DNA from 3 places in the Rossellomorea vietnamensis genome. Region 1 is predicted to be linked to each of the others. Evidence: a T-box and tRNA genes for the amino acid it is inferred to sense, from the RefSeq annotation. Region 1 holds a T-box; the other regions hold tRNA genes.
What was found. The T-box of region 1 lies ahead of alaS (alanine--tRNA ligase). A T-box ahead of a tRNA ligase gene usually reads a tRNA of that ligase, here a tRNA-Ala.

Region 1 (4,001 bases):
CAGCGTGATGCGACTTCTTTGACCAATTTCCCTGCATGATATCCTTTTTCGACTAAATCACTAGTAACTCCTGCAATGATGGTCACTTTATCTTCTCCAGTTGTTGCCAGTACGATCACCCCGGATGAAAGCTTCTGCTTCAGATCATCCATCATCGTGCGCAGTCCGTTGCTGTCACCTGATGCCACTTTTGCAGACAGGACATTCACACCATCGATGACCTTCACTTGATCCGTTAAGCTGCCTGCTTCTATGTTAGACAACTTTGCAGATAATGATTCATTTTCCCTTTGAAGCTCTTTCATCTCACCTAATAATGAGTCTACCCGATTGACTACTTCTTTCGGATTCGATTTCAGTTTCGCTGCAACCTCTTTCAGTTGAGATACCTGATCATTCAATATTTTATACGCATTTTCTGCCGTAACGGCTTCGATTCGCCTGGTACCGGCACCGATCCCGCTTTCAGAGAGGATCTTGAATAGTCCGATTTCAGATGTATTGGATACGTGGCAGCCTCCGCAAAGTTCCAGGCTGTAGTCCCCAATCGATACGACACGTACTTCTGAACCATATTTCTCACCGAATAACGCCATGGCACCCATCTCTTTAGCCTCGGTTAGAGACTTCAGGGCCGTATTCACCGACATTGCCTTCCAAACCTTCTCATTGACGATGGTTTCGATCCGTTCCATTTCTTCTGTTGACACAGATCCGAAATGGGAGAAATCAAAGCGCAGGCGATCCGGTTCAACAAGGGAACCTGCCTGATTCACGTGATCTCCAAGGACGTCTTTCAATGCCTGGTGAAGGATGTGGGTCGCTGTATGGTTTTTCTCCACTTTTGTTCTGGATTCTCTTGAAACCCTGGCAAGGACCTCGGCACCCTGCTCCAATGTACCCTCTTCGACAACTGCCGTGTGAAGGTTTTGTCCATTCGGTGCTTTTTTGACCGTTTTGACGAATACTTTTACGCCATCTGCTTCGATGTATCCCTTATCCCCGATCTGTCCACCGCTTTCTGCATAGAAAGGAGTCTCGTTGAGGATGAACTGGCATTCCTGACCTTTACCGACTTTAGGCTGACGTTCATTGTCCACCAATAATTCAAGGACTGTCGAATTGCTTGTGAGTGTGTCATATCCGACAAAGCGGCTTTCCACTGTAATATCACTCAAGACTCCACCCTGCACCTGCATGCTTCCTACATCCTGGCGGGCAGATCTCGCTCTTTCACGCTGACCTTCCATCTCTCTTTCAAAACCTTCATGATCAACCGTCAATCCTTCTTCTTCTGCGTACTCTTCCGTTAATTCAACAGGGAAACCATACGTGTCATAAAGACGGAAGACATCTTCACCAGGAATCACGTTACTTCCGGAAGACTTTTGCACCTTGACGATGGATGAAAGGATAGCCAAACCTTCATTCAATGTCTCATGGAAACGGTCCTCTTCATTTTTCACCACTTTTTGGATGAATTCTGCTTTTTGCTTCACTTCCGGATAGAAGTCAACCATGATTTCAGAAACGACAGGAACCAATTCATACATGAATGGGCGGTTGATTTCGATCTGTTTGGCAAAACGTACAGCGCGGCGAAGAAGTCTTCTTAACACATACCCGCGGCCTTCATTGGATGGAAGGGCCCCGTCACCGATCGCAAAGGAAACCGTTCTGATATGATCTGCAATGACTTTGAAAGCTACATCAGTATCGTTATCTTTGCCGTAAGACTTTCCTGAAATTTCTTCCGTGGCAGCGATGATCGGCATAAATAAATCGGTATCAAAGTTCGTAGGAACTTCCTGAACGACGCACGCCATTCGCTCAAGGCCCATACCGGTATCGATGTTCTTCTTCGGAAGCGGTGTGTACGTCCCGTCAGGATTGTGATTGAATTGTGAGAACACCAGATTCCACACTTCAAGATAACGATCATTTTCCCCGCCTGGATATAATTCAGGATCTTCGGGATTGTCTCCGTATTCAGGTCCGCGATCATAGAAGATTTCTGTATTCGGACCACTCGGGCCTTCTCCGATATCCCAGAAGTTCCCTTCGATACGGATGATGCGTTCAGCAGGGACCCCAACTTTTTGGTTCCAGATGTCAAATGCTTCGTGATCTTCCGGGTGGATCGTGACAGATAGCTTTTCAGGATCGAATCCGACCCATTTTGCATCCGTGAGGAACTCCCAAGCCCACTCGATCGCTTCCACTTTGAAATAATCCCCGATGGAGAAATTCCCGAGCATTTCGAAAAACGTATGATGACGGGCTGTTTTTCCTACATTCTCGATGTCATTCGTTCGAATCGATTTTTGGGCATTTACGATTCGCGGATTTTGAGGGATCACACGTCCATCAAAATATTTCTTTAATGTCGCTACCCCACTATTGATCCATAATAGGGACGGATCTTCATGGGGAACGAGTGATGCACTCGGTTCTACTCCGTGTCCTTTTTCCTGAAAGAAATCTAAAAACTTCTGACGAATTTCTGCGCCTGTTAATTTGTTCATATCAAGCTTCCTCCTTTATATGTATGGTTAAAAAAGAATACAAAAAAGCCCTCATCCCTAAAACAGGGACGAGAGCTGTTTCTCGCGGTACCACCCTGGTTATGAATAAACATTTGCTTATTCATCCCTCAATACACCTTAACGCGGCCGGACGGCAGGCTTTACCTGCACTCAGGATTAGCATTCCGTTATCCTTCATCTGAAAACCCTTGCAGCCTGGGGGATTTCTCTCTGGAAGATGGACTATAACGTACTCGGTCCTTCATTGCTTTCATGTTATGCGAATACTTGTATATGTTGGATTATAGAAATATTCATGGTATTTGTCAATGATCATTCCCATTTTTCAGTATTGTCATTCTTCATCGTATGAAGAAAATGGGTCCTGCCATGAAATATTGCCACCTTTATGACCGCAAGAAAAGGCACCGCCACGATCATTCCGATCACTCCTCCCACCTCGCCCCCGAGGATCAAAGCCCCCATGATGAAGAGAGGATGCATATGAAGGCTTTTCCCGACGATGAGGGGGGATAAGATGTTCCCTTCCAGGAACTGCAGGACCACGACAAGGATGACCACATAAATCACCATATTCGTGGAAATCGTACTTGCCACGATGGCGGCCGGTACAGCCCCGATGATCGGACCGAAATAAGGGATCACATTCGTCACGCCAATGATCAAGCCGAGAATGAGGGGGTATTTCATACCGATCAGCCATAGGGTGGCGGCTGAAATACCACCGATGATCAAGCAAACCAAGAGTTGTCCCCGGATATAACCACCGAGGGATTCATCCACGTCATGTGAAAATGATATCGCACTCTGCCTCCATTTTTTCGGGGTAAGCTGCCACATGAACGCCTTTACTTTTGTAATATCCTTCAATAAATAAAAGGATACGAAGGGTATGATGGCAACGATGAGCAGACTGTTCATGAACTTCATGACGGTTGCCAGCACCAAAGCCACAAGGCCCGTCACCCACGCTTCGAGTCCGTCTATTCTCTTCTCAAGCTGGGACTGGATCCCGTCCGGCCATGTGGAAGTCTCACTCTGCACAACCTTCAGCCAGCCCTGATACTGCTCTGTGAAAACCGGCGCGTTCTCCGATAAATCCTTCAGCTGATGAATGACGGCCGGGGTCCCTTTATAGATGCTATAACCCAATCCCCCAAAGAAGAGGACGTAGATAAGCAGAATGGCAATCCCCCTGTGTATGCCGGCTTCATGCAGCTTTTCCACTACCGGATGAAGCAGGTACGCAATGAAGCCTCCTATGAAGAATGGCAGCAGGGAAAAGAATAAGACCTCTAATACCGGATGCCATACAGGCTTCAATAAATAGAGAACATATAGAAATAATGCAAGAATGAGGGCCATCGAAAGCCTGTATATCCATCTTGTATAGGATCTTCTTTCCACCATCCACACCTCCCTCTTTTCTCCTCTAGTGTTTGAAGATAAGAGGTG
Region 2 (4,001 bases), 1.7 Mb from region 1:
AGTGTAAAGGCACAAGGGAGCTTGACTGCGAGACCTACAAGTCGAGCAGGGACGAAAGTCGGGCTTAGTGATCCGGTGGTTCCGCATGGAAGGGCCATCGCTCAACGGATAAAAGCTACCCCGGGGATAACAGGCTTATCTCCCCCAAGAGTCCACATCGACGGGGAGGTTTGGCACCTCGATGTCGGCTCATCGCATCCTGGGGCTGTAGTCGGTCCCAAGGGTTGGGCTGTTCGCCCATTAAAGCGGTACGCGAGCTGGGTTCAGAACGTCGTGAGACAGTTCGGTCCCTATCCGTCGTGGGCGCAGGAAATTTGAGAGGAGCTGTCCTTAGTACGAGAGGACCGGGATGGACGCACCGCTGGTGTACCAGTTGTCTTGCCAAAGGCATCGCTGGGTAGCTATGTGCGGAAGGGATAAGTGCTGAAAGCATCTAAGCATGAAGCCCCCCTCGAGATGAGATTTCCCATCACGTAAGTGAGTAAGATCCCTAGAAGATGACTAGGTAGATAGGTCAGAGATGGAAGCATGGCGACATGTGGAGTTGACTGATACTAATCGATCGAGGACTTAACCACAAAGAGTCATTATTTTAATGAACAACAATTGGTCGATATTCGGCTTTCTTGACATCAATCCTTTATCTAGTTTTCAGGGAATAAATTTTCATTTATACCTTGATTTTTATCGAAAATATTATATAATAATATTTGTCATTGTAAGCAATATGTCTGGTGATAATGGCGAAGAGGTCACACCCGTTCCCATGCCGAACACGGAAGTTAAGCTCTTCAGCGCCGATGGTAGTTGGGGGATCTCCCCCTGTGAGAGTAGGACGTCGCCAGGCCAAATCATTCCGCAGTAGCTCAGTGGTAGAGCTATCGGCTGTTAACCGATCGGTCGCAAGTTCGAATCTTGCCTGCGGAGCCATTGCTTCCATAGCTCAGCAGGTAGAGTGCTTCCATGGTAAGGAAGAGGTCACCGGTTCGAGCCCGGTTGGAAGCTTTTATTTTTTTTAACAAACCGGCCCATTGGTCAAGCGGTTAAGACACCGCCCTTTCACGGCGGTAACACGGGTTCGAATCCCGTATGGGTCACCAAAGTTTTTTGAGAAAGCAAAATAACTTACCATTACATAACGGAGGATTAGCTCAGCTGGGAGAGCATCTGCCTTACAAGCAGAGGGTCGGCGGTTCGATCCCGTCATCCTCCACCAAAGATTTTTGCGCCAGCAAAATATCTTTCCTTAAGCTCTTATCAATTCAATATGCCGGTGTAGCTCAACTGGTAGAGCAACTGACTTGTAATCAGTAGGTTGGGGGTTCAAGTCCTCTTGCCGGCACCATTGTTTTTTAGCTGGAGGGGTAGCGAAGTGGCTAAACGCGGCGGACTGTAAATCCGCTCCTTCGGGTTCGGCAGTTCGAATCTGCCCCCCTCCACCATTTTGTATATTTCAGTGTAAAATGGACATCCTATAAATGTCCCTTTTTTATGCCATTCACGTAATTATTGGGCTATAGCCAAGCGGTAAGGCATCGCACTTTGACTGCGACATGCGTTGGTTCGAATCCAGCTAGCCCAGCCATTACGAGCCATTAGCTCAGTTGGTAGAGCATCTGACTTTTAATCAGAGGGTCGAAGGTTCGAATCCTTCATGGCTCATCACACATTTTCTCACATCTCTTGGTGTGAGAATTTCTCTATATGGGGCCTTAGCTCAGCTGGGAGAGCGCCTGCTTTGCACGCAGGAGGTCAGCGGTTCGATCCCGCTAGGCTCCACCAAAGATATTTCTTAAATGCAAAAATATCTATCCGTTAATGAAGCGAAAAAATCATCATACATACGACATGATTAGACCTTGAATCTCTTAGGAGATTTGAGGTTTTTTTGTTTCACTAATATTCTTACATCCCATCATCAAAAACCCCTCTGTCCACGTATATATATACACAATCCTGTCCAGTTGAGTCATCGGTCTTACTAGGGATACAATAGGGACAGGACGTAAATTTTGAATAGGGGGAATTTTTGATGAAACGAAATATTTCAATTATTGGTGTACCGATGGATTTAGGTCAAATGCGCAGAGGTGTGGATATGGGACCGAGTGCGATTCGCTATGCCGGTATCGTTGAGCGACTTGAGAATCTCGGATATGACATCAAGGACCTGGGTGATATTGAGATCGGGCAGGCTGAACGTGTACATAATAATCCTGATACAAATTTACGAAATTTGAAAGCGGTTGCTGAAGCGAGTGAAACGCTTGCGGGTAAGGTGAATGATGTCATCGGCAGCGGGGATTTCCCATTGATCTTTGGTGGGGACCACAGTATTGCGATTGGAACATTGGCAGGGGTTTCTCCTCATTATGAGAACTTAGGGGTGATCTGGTATGATGCCCACGGTGATTTGAATACGGGAGATACCTCTCCGTCCGGGAATATTCACGGGATGCCCCTGGCTGTGAGCCTTGGGATCGGCCATGAGGATTTAACGGGTATCGGGCAAAGTTCACCAAAGATCAAGCCGGAGAACATCGTCATCATCGGAGCACGTTCTTTAGATGAAGGAGAAAGAGAGTTAATTAAGGAAAAAGGCATCAAAGTATATACGATGCATGAAATCGACCGCCTGGGAATGACAAGGGTAATGGAAGAATCCATTGATTACTTGAAGGGAAGAACGGATGGGGTTCATCTATCACTTGATTTGGACGGCCTGGATCCAAGTGATGCACCTGGAGTCGGGACGCCTGTCCTTGGTGGGATCAGCTACCGCGAGAGTCATTTGGCGATGGAGATGCTTGAGGAGTCTGGATTGATTACGTCTGCTGAATTCGTGGAGGTAAATCCCATCCTGGATGAGAAGAACAAGACAGCTACGGTTGCCGTTGCGCTGATGGGATCTCTTTTTGGAGAGAAGTTACTATAATAAATGTCAAAAAAGGCTGGAATCCTCTAAGGATTCCAGCCTTCATCTATTTCCCTTCAATGGTGCTTGACCACTTGATATTGATTTAACAGATCGTCAAGACGAGTACTCAAATCAACTACTTGCTCATCGGCAAAGGAAGACTTTAATGCTAGTTCGACCATTTGGCGACGGCAGTCTTCAATTTGAAATAATAAATCATTCATTCTTCTCCTCATTTCGAGATCCTCCCGCAATAGAAATATTAGTTCCTTTATACCCCTTTTCTAATAAATGTAAACACATTTCCCTAAAAATTTGTTAGGATAATAATATAAAAAAATTGAAACCTTTTGATAGGGTACTACGTATATAAATATAGCCGCATAGAGCGGAGGTTGTGAAATGGAAGCGTTAGTGAATAAACGGATAAAACAAGTATTGAAAGGTGATCAAAATGCCTTTGCAGAATTGGTCGAGCTTTATAAAGATAAAGTGTTCCAAATTTGCTTTCGGATGCTGGGGAATCGTCATGAGGCAGAGGATATCGCCCAAGAGGCATTTATTCGGGCATACGTAAATATCGAGACTTTTAATCAAAAGAGAAAGTTTTCGACATGGCTGTTCAGGATTGCGACGAATCTTTGTATCGACCGGATCAGGAAGAAAAAGCCGGATTACTTCCTGGATGCAGAGGTGGCAGGAACGGAAGGATTGACGATGTACTCACAGGTGGCTGCTGATGTTCAGCTCCCGGAAGATGAAGTGGAGAATATGGAGTTGCAGGAGACCATACAGAAAGAAATTTCCAAGTTGCCGGAGAAATATCGATCGGTCATCGTTTTAAAATACATTGAAGAGCTCCCGCTTCAGGAAATCAGCGAAATACTGGATTTACCGTTAGGAACGGTTAAAACGAGAGTACATAGAGGGCGAGAAGCCCTCAGAAAACAATTACGATCACTGTAGAGAGGGTGAGTGAACATGAAGCCTTGTCCTGAAGAAATCATTGACTATATGCACGATTATTTAGATGGAGACTTAAATAGGGAAAAAGAAGAAACGCTGAAACATCATTTGCAGGAAT
Region 3 (4,001 bases), 1.6 Mb from region 1:
CGCCCTTCATAACTTAACCGAATTGGTTGTTACATCAGGTTTAAAACCTAAAATGGCGATACTCGGTAATTTCTTGACTATCAATTTATCTTTATCTAGTTTTCAAAGAACAATCACAAATTCTCATCTCGTAAGAGATAAAAAATGTTTTGATGGTTGAACCATCAAAACTGAACAAAACTTCGACGTGTCAAACGTTTTAGTAAATCTTCCTTAGAAAGGAGGTGATCCAGCCGCACCTTCCGATACGGCTACCTTGTTACGACTTCACCCCAATCATCTGTCCCACCTTAGGCGGCTGGCTCCAAAAGGTTACCTCACCGACTTCGGGTGTTACAAACTCTCGTGGTGTGACGGGCGGTGTGTACAAGGCCCGGGAACGTATTCACCGCGGCATGCTGATCCGCGATTACTAGCGATTCCAGCTTCATGTAGGCGAGTTGCAGCCTACAATCCGAACTGAGAACGGTTTTATGGGATTGGCTAAACCTCGCGGTCTCGCTGCCCTTTGTACCGTCCATTGTAGCACGTGTGTAGCCCAGGTCATAAGGGGCATGATGATTTGACGTCATCCCCACCTTCCTCCGGTTTGTCACCGGCAGTCATCTTAGAGTGCCCAACTGAATGCTGGCAACTAAGATCAAGGGTTGCGCTCGTTGCGGGACTTAACCCAACATCTCACGACACGAGCTGACGACAACCATGCACCACCTGTCACTCTGTCCCCCGAAGGGGAAAGCCCTATCTCTAGGGTTGTCAGAGGATGTCAAGACCTGGTAAGGTTCTTCGCGTTGCTTCGAATTAAACCACATGCTCCACCGCTTGTGCGGGCCCCCGTCAATTCCTTTGAGTTTCAGTCTTGCGACCGTACTCCCCAGGCGGAGTGCTTAATGCGTTAGCTGCAGCACTAAGGGGCGGAAACCCCCTAACACTTAGCACTCATCGTTTACGGCGTGGACTACCAGGGTATCTAATCCTGTTTGCTCCCCACGCTTTCGCGCCTCAGTGTCAGTTACAGACCAGAAAGTCGCCTTCGCCACTGGTGTTCCTCCAAATATCTACGCATTTCACCGCTACACTTGGAATTCCACTTTCCTCTTCTGCACTCAAGTTCCCCAGTTTCCAATGACCCTCCACGGTTGAGCCGTGGGCTTTCACATCAGACTTAAGGAACCACCTGCGCGCGCTTTACGCCCAATAATTCCGGACAACGCTTGCCACCTACGTATTACCGCGGCTGCTGGCACGTAGTTAGCCGTGGCTTTCTGGTTAGGTACCGTCAAGGTGCCGCCCTATTTGAACGGCACTTGTTCTTCCCTAACAACAGAGCTTTACGATCCGAAAACCTTCATCACTCACGCGGCGTTGCTCCGTCAGACTTTCGTCCATTGCGGAAGATTCCCTACTGCTGCCTCCCGTAGGAGTCTGGGCCGTGTCTCAGTCCCAGTGTGGCCGATCACCCTCTCAGGTCGGCTACGCATCGTTGCCTTGGTGAGCCGTTACCTCACCAACTAGCTAATGCGCCGCGGGTCCATCTGTAAGTGATAGCCGAAGCCATCTTTCAACATTTCCTCATGCGAGGAAATGAGTTATCCGGTATTAGCCCCGGTTTCCCGGAGTTATCCCAGTCTTACAGGCAGGTTACCCACGTGTTACTCACCCGTCCGCCGCTGATATCAGGGAGCAAGCTCCCATCAATCCGCTCGACTTGCATGTATTAGGCACGCCGCCAGCGTTCGTCCTGAGCCAGGATCAAACTCTCCGATAAAAGTTTGAATAGCTCTTTAAAAATAAATCTAAATTAACGTTGACGTATTGTCTTGTTTTGTTCAGTTTTCAAGGTTCAATGTAGCGCTTCTGTTTGAAGCGACTTGATAATCATATCATTTTCACTCATTGAGTGTCAATGACTTTTTATAAAAACTTTTTGGTGGAGCCTAGCGGGATCGAACCGCTGACCTCCTGCGTGCAAAGCAGGCGCTCTCCCAGCTGAGCTAAGGCCCCAAAGAAGTGGTCGGGAAGACAGGATTCGAACCTGCGACCCCTTGGTCCCAAACCAAGTGCTCTACCAAGCTGAGCTACTTCCCGATATATGGCGCGCCCGAGAGGAGTCGAACCCCTAACCTTTTGATCCGTAGTCAAACGCTCTATCCAATTGAGCTACGGGCGCAGAATATTTTCTATAATAGTAACGTATGGAAAGTTATTTTGCTGGCGCAAAAAACTTTGGTGCCGAGGACCGGAATCGAACCGGTACGGTAGTCACCTACCGCAGGATTTTAAGTCCTGTGCGTCTGCCAGTTCCGCCACCCCGGCTAGTTTGGAGCGGAAGACGGGATTCGAACCCGCGACCCCCACCTTGGCAAGGTGGTGTTCTACCACTGAACTACTTCCGCGAAATATGGTGCGGGTGAAGGGACTTGAACCCCCACGCCTTGCGGCGCCAGATCCTAAGTCTGGTGCGTCTGCCAATTCCGCCACACCCGCATATTCTATTCATTTTCACATTAGAGAAAATGAAGGTAAGAAATTTTGCTTACGCAAAAATCTTTGGTGAGCCATGAAGGATTCGAACCTTCGACCCTCTGATTAAAAGTCAGATGCTCTACCAACTGAGCTAATGGCTCCTGAAATTAAAAAAAGACACAAAATAAAAAACCAATGGTGCCGGCAAGAGGACTTGAACCCCCAACCTACTGATTACAAGTCAGTTGCTCTACCAGTTGAGCTACACCGGCATGGGTGGAAAATTTGCTTGGGCAAATTGAATGACGTTTATTTTACTTTCGTAAAAAAACATGGTGGAGGATGACGGGATCGAACCGCCGACCCTCTGCTTGTAAGGCAGATGCTCTCCCAGCTGAGCTAATCCTCCGAAATATGTATCGCCTGGCGACGTCCTACTCTCACAGGGGGAGATCCCCCAACTACCATCGGCGCTGAAGAGCTTAACTTCCGTGTTCGGCATGGGAACGGGTGTGACCTCTTCGCCATTATCACCAGACGAATATTCAATTGAAGGATTATTCCTTCAAAACTAGATAAAGAATTGATGTCAAGAAAGCCGAATATCGACCAATGTTGTTCATATAAATATGACTCTTTGTGGTTAAGTCCTCGATCGATTAGTATCAGTCAACTCCACATGTCGCCATGCTTCCATCTCTGACCTATCTACCTAGTCATCTTCTAGGGATCTTACTCACATACGTGATGGGAAATCTCATCTCGAGGGGGGCTTCATGCTTAGATGCTTTCAGCACTTATCCCTTCCGCACATAGCTACCCAGCGATGCCTTTGGCAAGACAACTGGTACACCAGCGGTGCGTCCATCCCGGTCCTCTCGTACTAAGGACAGCTCCTCTCAAATTTCCTGCGCCCACGACGGATAGGGACCGAACTGTCTCACGACGTTCTGAACCCAGCTCGCGTACCGCTTTAATGGGCGAACAGCCCAACCCTTGGGACCGACTACAGCCCCAGGATGCGATGAGCCGACATCGAGGTGCCAAACCTCCCCGTCGATGTGGACTCTTGGGGGAGATAAGCCTGTTATCCCCGGGGTAGCTTTTATCCGTTGAGCGATGGCCCTTCCATGCGGAACCACCGGATCACTAAGCCCGACTTTCGTCCCTGCTCGACTTGTAGGTCTCGCAGTCAAGCTCCCTTGTGCCTTTACACTCTGCGAATGATTTCCAACCATTCTGAGGGAACCTTTGGGCGCCTCCGTTACTCTTTAGGAGGCGACCGCCCCAGTCAAACTGCCCACCTGACACTGTCTCCCACCCCGATAAGGGGCGCGGGTTAGAATTTCAATACAGCCAGGGTAGTATCCCACCGATGCCTCCACCGAAGCTGGCGCTCCGGTTTCCAAGGCTCCTACCTATCCTGTACAAGCTGTACCAAAATTCAATATCAGGCTACAGTAAAGCTCCACGGGGTCTTTCCGTCCTGTCGCGGGTAACCTGCATCTTCACAGGTACTATAATTTCACCGAGTC

Region 2: it encodes a tRNA-Ala, which carries the amino acid that the T-box ahead of alaS (alanine--tRNA ligase) is inferred to sense. The anticodon was not compared.
Region 3: it encodes a tRNA-Ala, which carries the amino acid that the T-box ahead of alaS (alanine--tRNA ligase) is inferred to sense. The anticodon was not compared.

The regions. Positions count from the first base shown of each region.
Region 1 covers NZ_CP104558.1:4,334,457-4,338,457, reverse strand. The annotation lists gene alaS (alanine--tRNA ligase) at 1-2,525, opposite strand, end outside; T-box leader at 2,587-2,800, opposite strand; gene N5C46_RS22200 (AI-2E family transporter) at 2,859-3,953, opposite strand.
Region 2 covers NZ_CP104558.1:2,667,080-2,671,080, reverse strand. The annotation lists rRNA gene N5C46_RS13755 (23S ribosomal RNA) at 1-578, shown strand, start outside; rRNA gene rrf (5S ribosomal RNA) at 731-847, shown strand; tRNA gene N5C46_RS13745 (tRNA-Asn) at 856-930, shown strand; tRNA gene N5C46_RS13740 (tRNA-Thr) at 933-1,005, shown strand; tRNA gene N5C46_RS13735 (tRNA-Glu) at 1,026-1,100, shown strand; tRNA gene N5C46_RS13730 (tRNA-Val) at 1,141-1,216, shown strand; tRNA gene N5C46_RS13725 (tRNA-Thr) at 1,270-1,345, shown strand; tRNA gene N5C46_RS13720 (tRNA-Tyr) at 1,359-1,442, shown strand; tRNA gene N5C46_RS13715 (tRNA-Gln) at 1,511-1,585, shown strand; tRNA gene N5C46_RS13710 (tRNA-Lys) at 1,590-1,662, shown strand; tRNA gene N5C46_RS13705 (tRNA-Ala) at 1,707-1,782, shown strand; gene rocF (arginase) at 2,033-2,935, shown strand; gene N5C46_RS13695 (aspartyl-phosphate phosphatase Spo0E family protein) at 2,992-3,153, opposite strand; gene sigW (RNA polymerase sigma factor SigW) at 3,320-3,883, shown strand; gene N5C46_RS13685 (anti-sigma factor family protein) at 3,899-4,001, shown strand, end outside.
Region 3 covers NZ_CP104558.1:2,738,463-2,742,463, forward strand. The annotation lists rRNA gene N5C46_RS14145 (23S ribosomal RNA) at 1-19, opposite strand, end outside; rRNA gene N5C46_RS14150 (16S ribosomal RNA) at 218-1,768, opposite strand; tRNA gene N5C46_RS14155 (tRNA-Ala) at 1,929-2,004, opposite strand; tRNA gene N5C46_RS14160 (tRNA-Pro) at 2,012-2,088, opposite strand; tRNA gene N5C46_RS14165 (tRNA-Arg) at 2,094-2,170, opposite strand; tRNA gene N5C46_RS14170 (tRNA-Leu) at 2,228-2,316, opposite strand; tRNA gene N5C46_RS14175 (tRNA-Gly) at 2,322-2,396, opposite strand; tRNA gene N5C46_RS14180 (tRNA-Leu) at 2,403-2,487, opposite strand; tRNA gene N5C46_RS14185 (tRNA-Lys) at 2,552-2,627, opposite strand; tRNA gene N5C46_RS14190 (tRNA-Thr) at 2,663-2,738, opposite strand; tRNA gene N5C46_RS14195 (tRNA-Val) at 2,800-2,875, opposite strand; rRNA gene rrf (5S ribosomal RNA) at 2,888-3,004, opposite strand; rRNA gene N5C46_RS14205 (23S ribosomal RNA) at 3,106-4,001, opposite strand, start outside.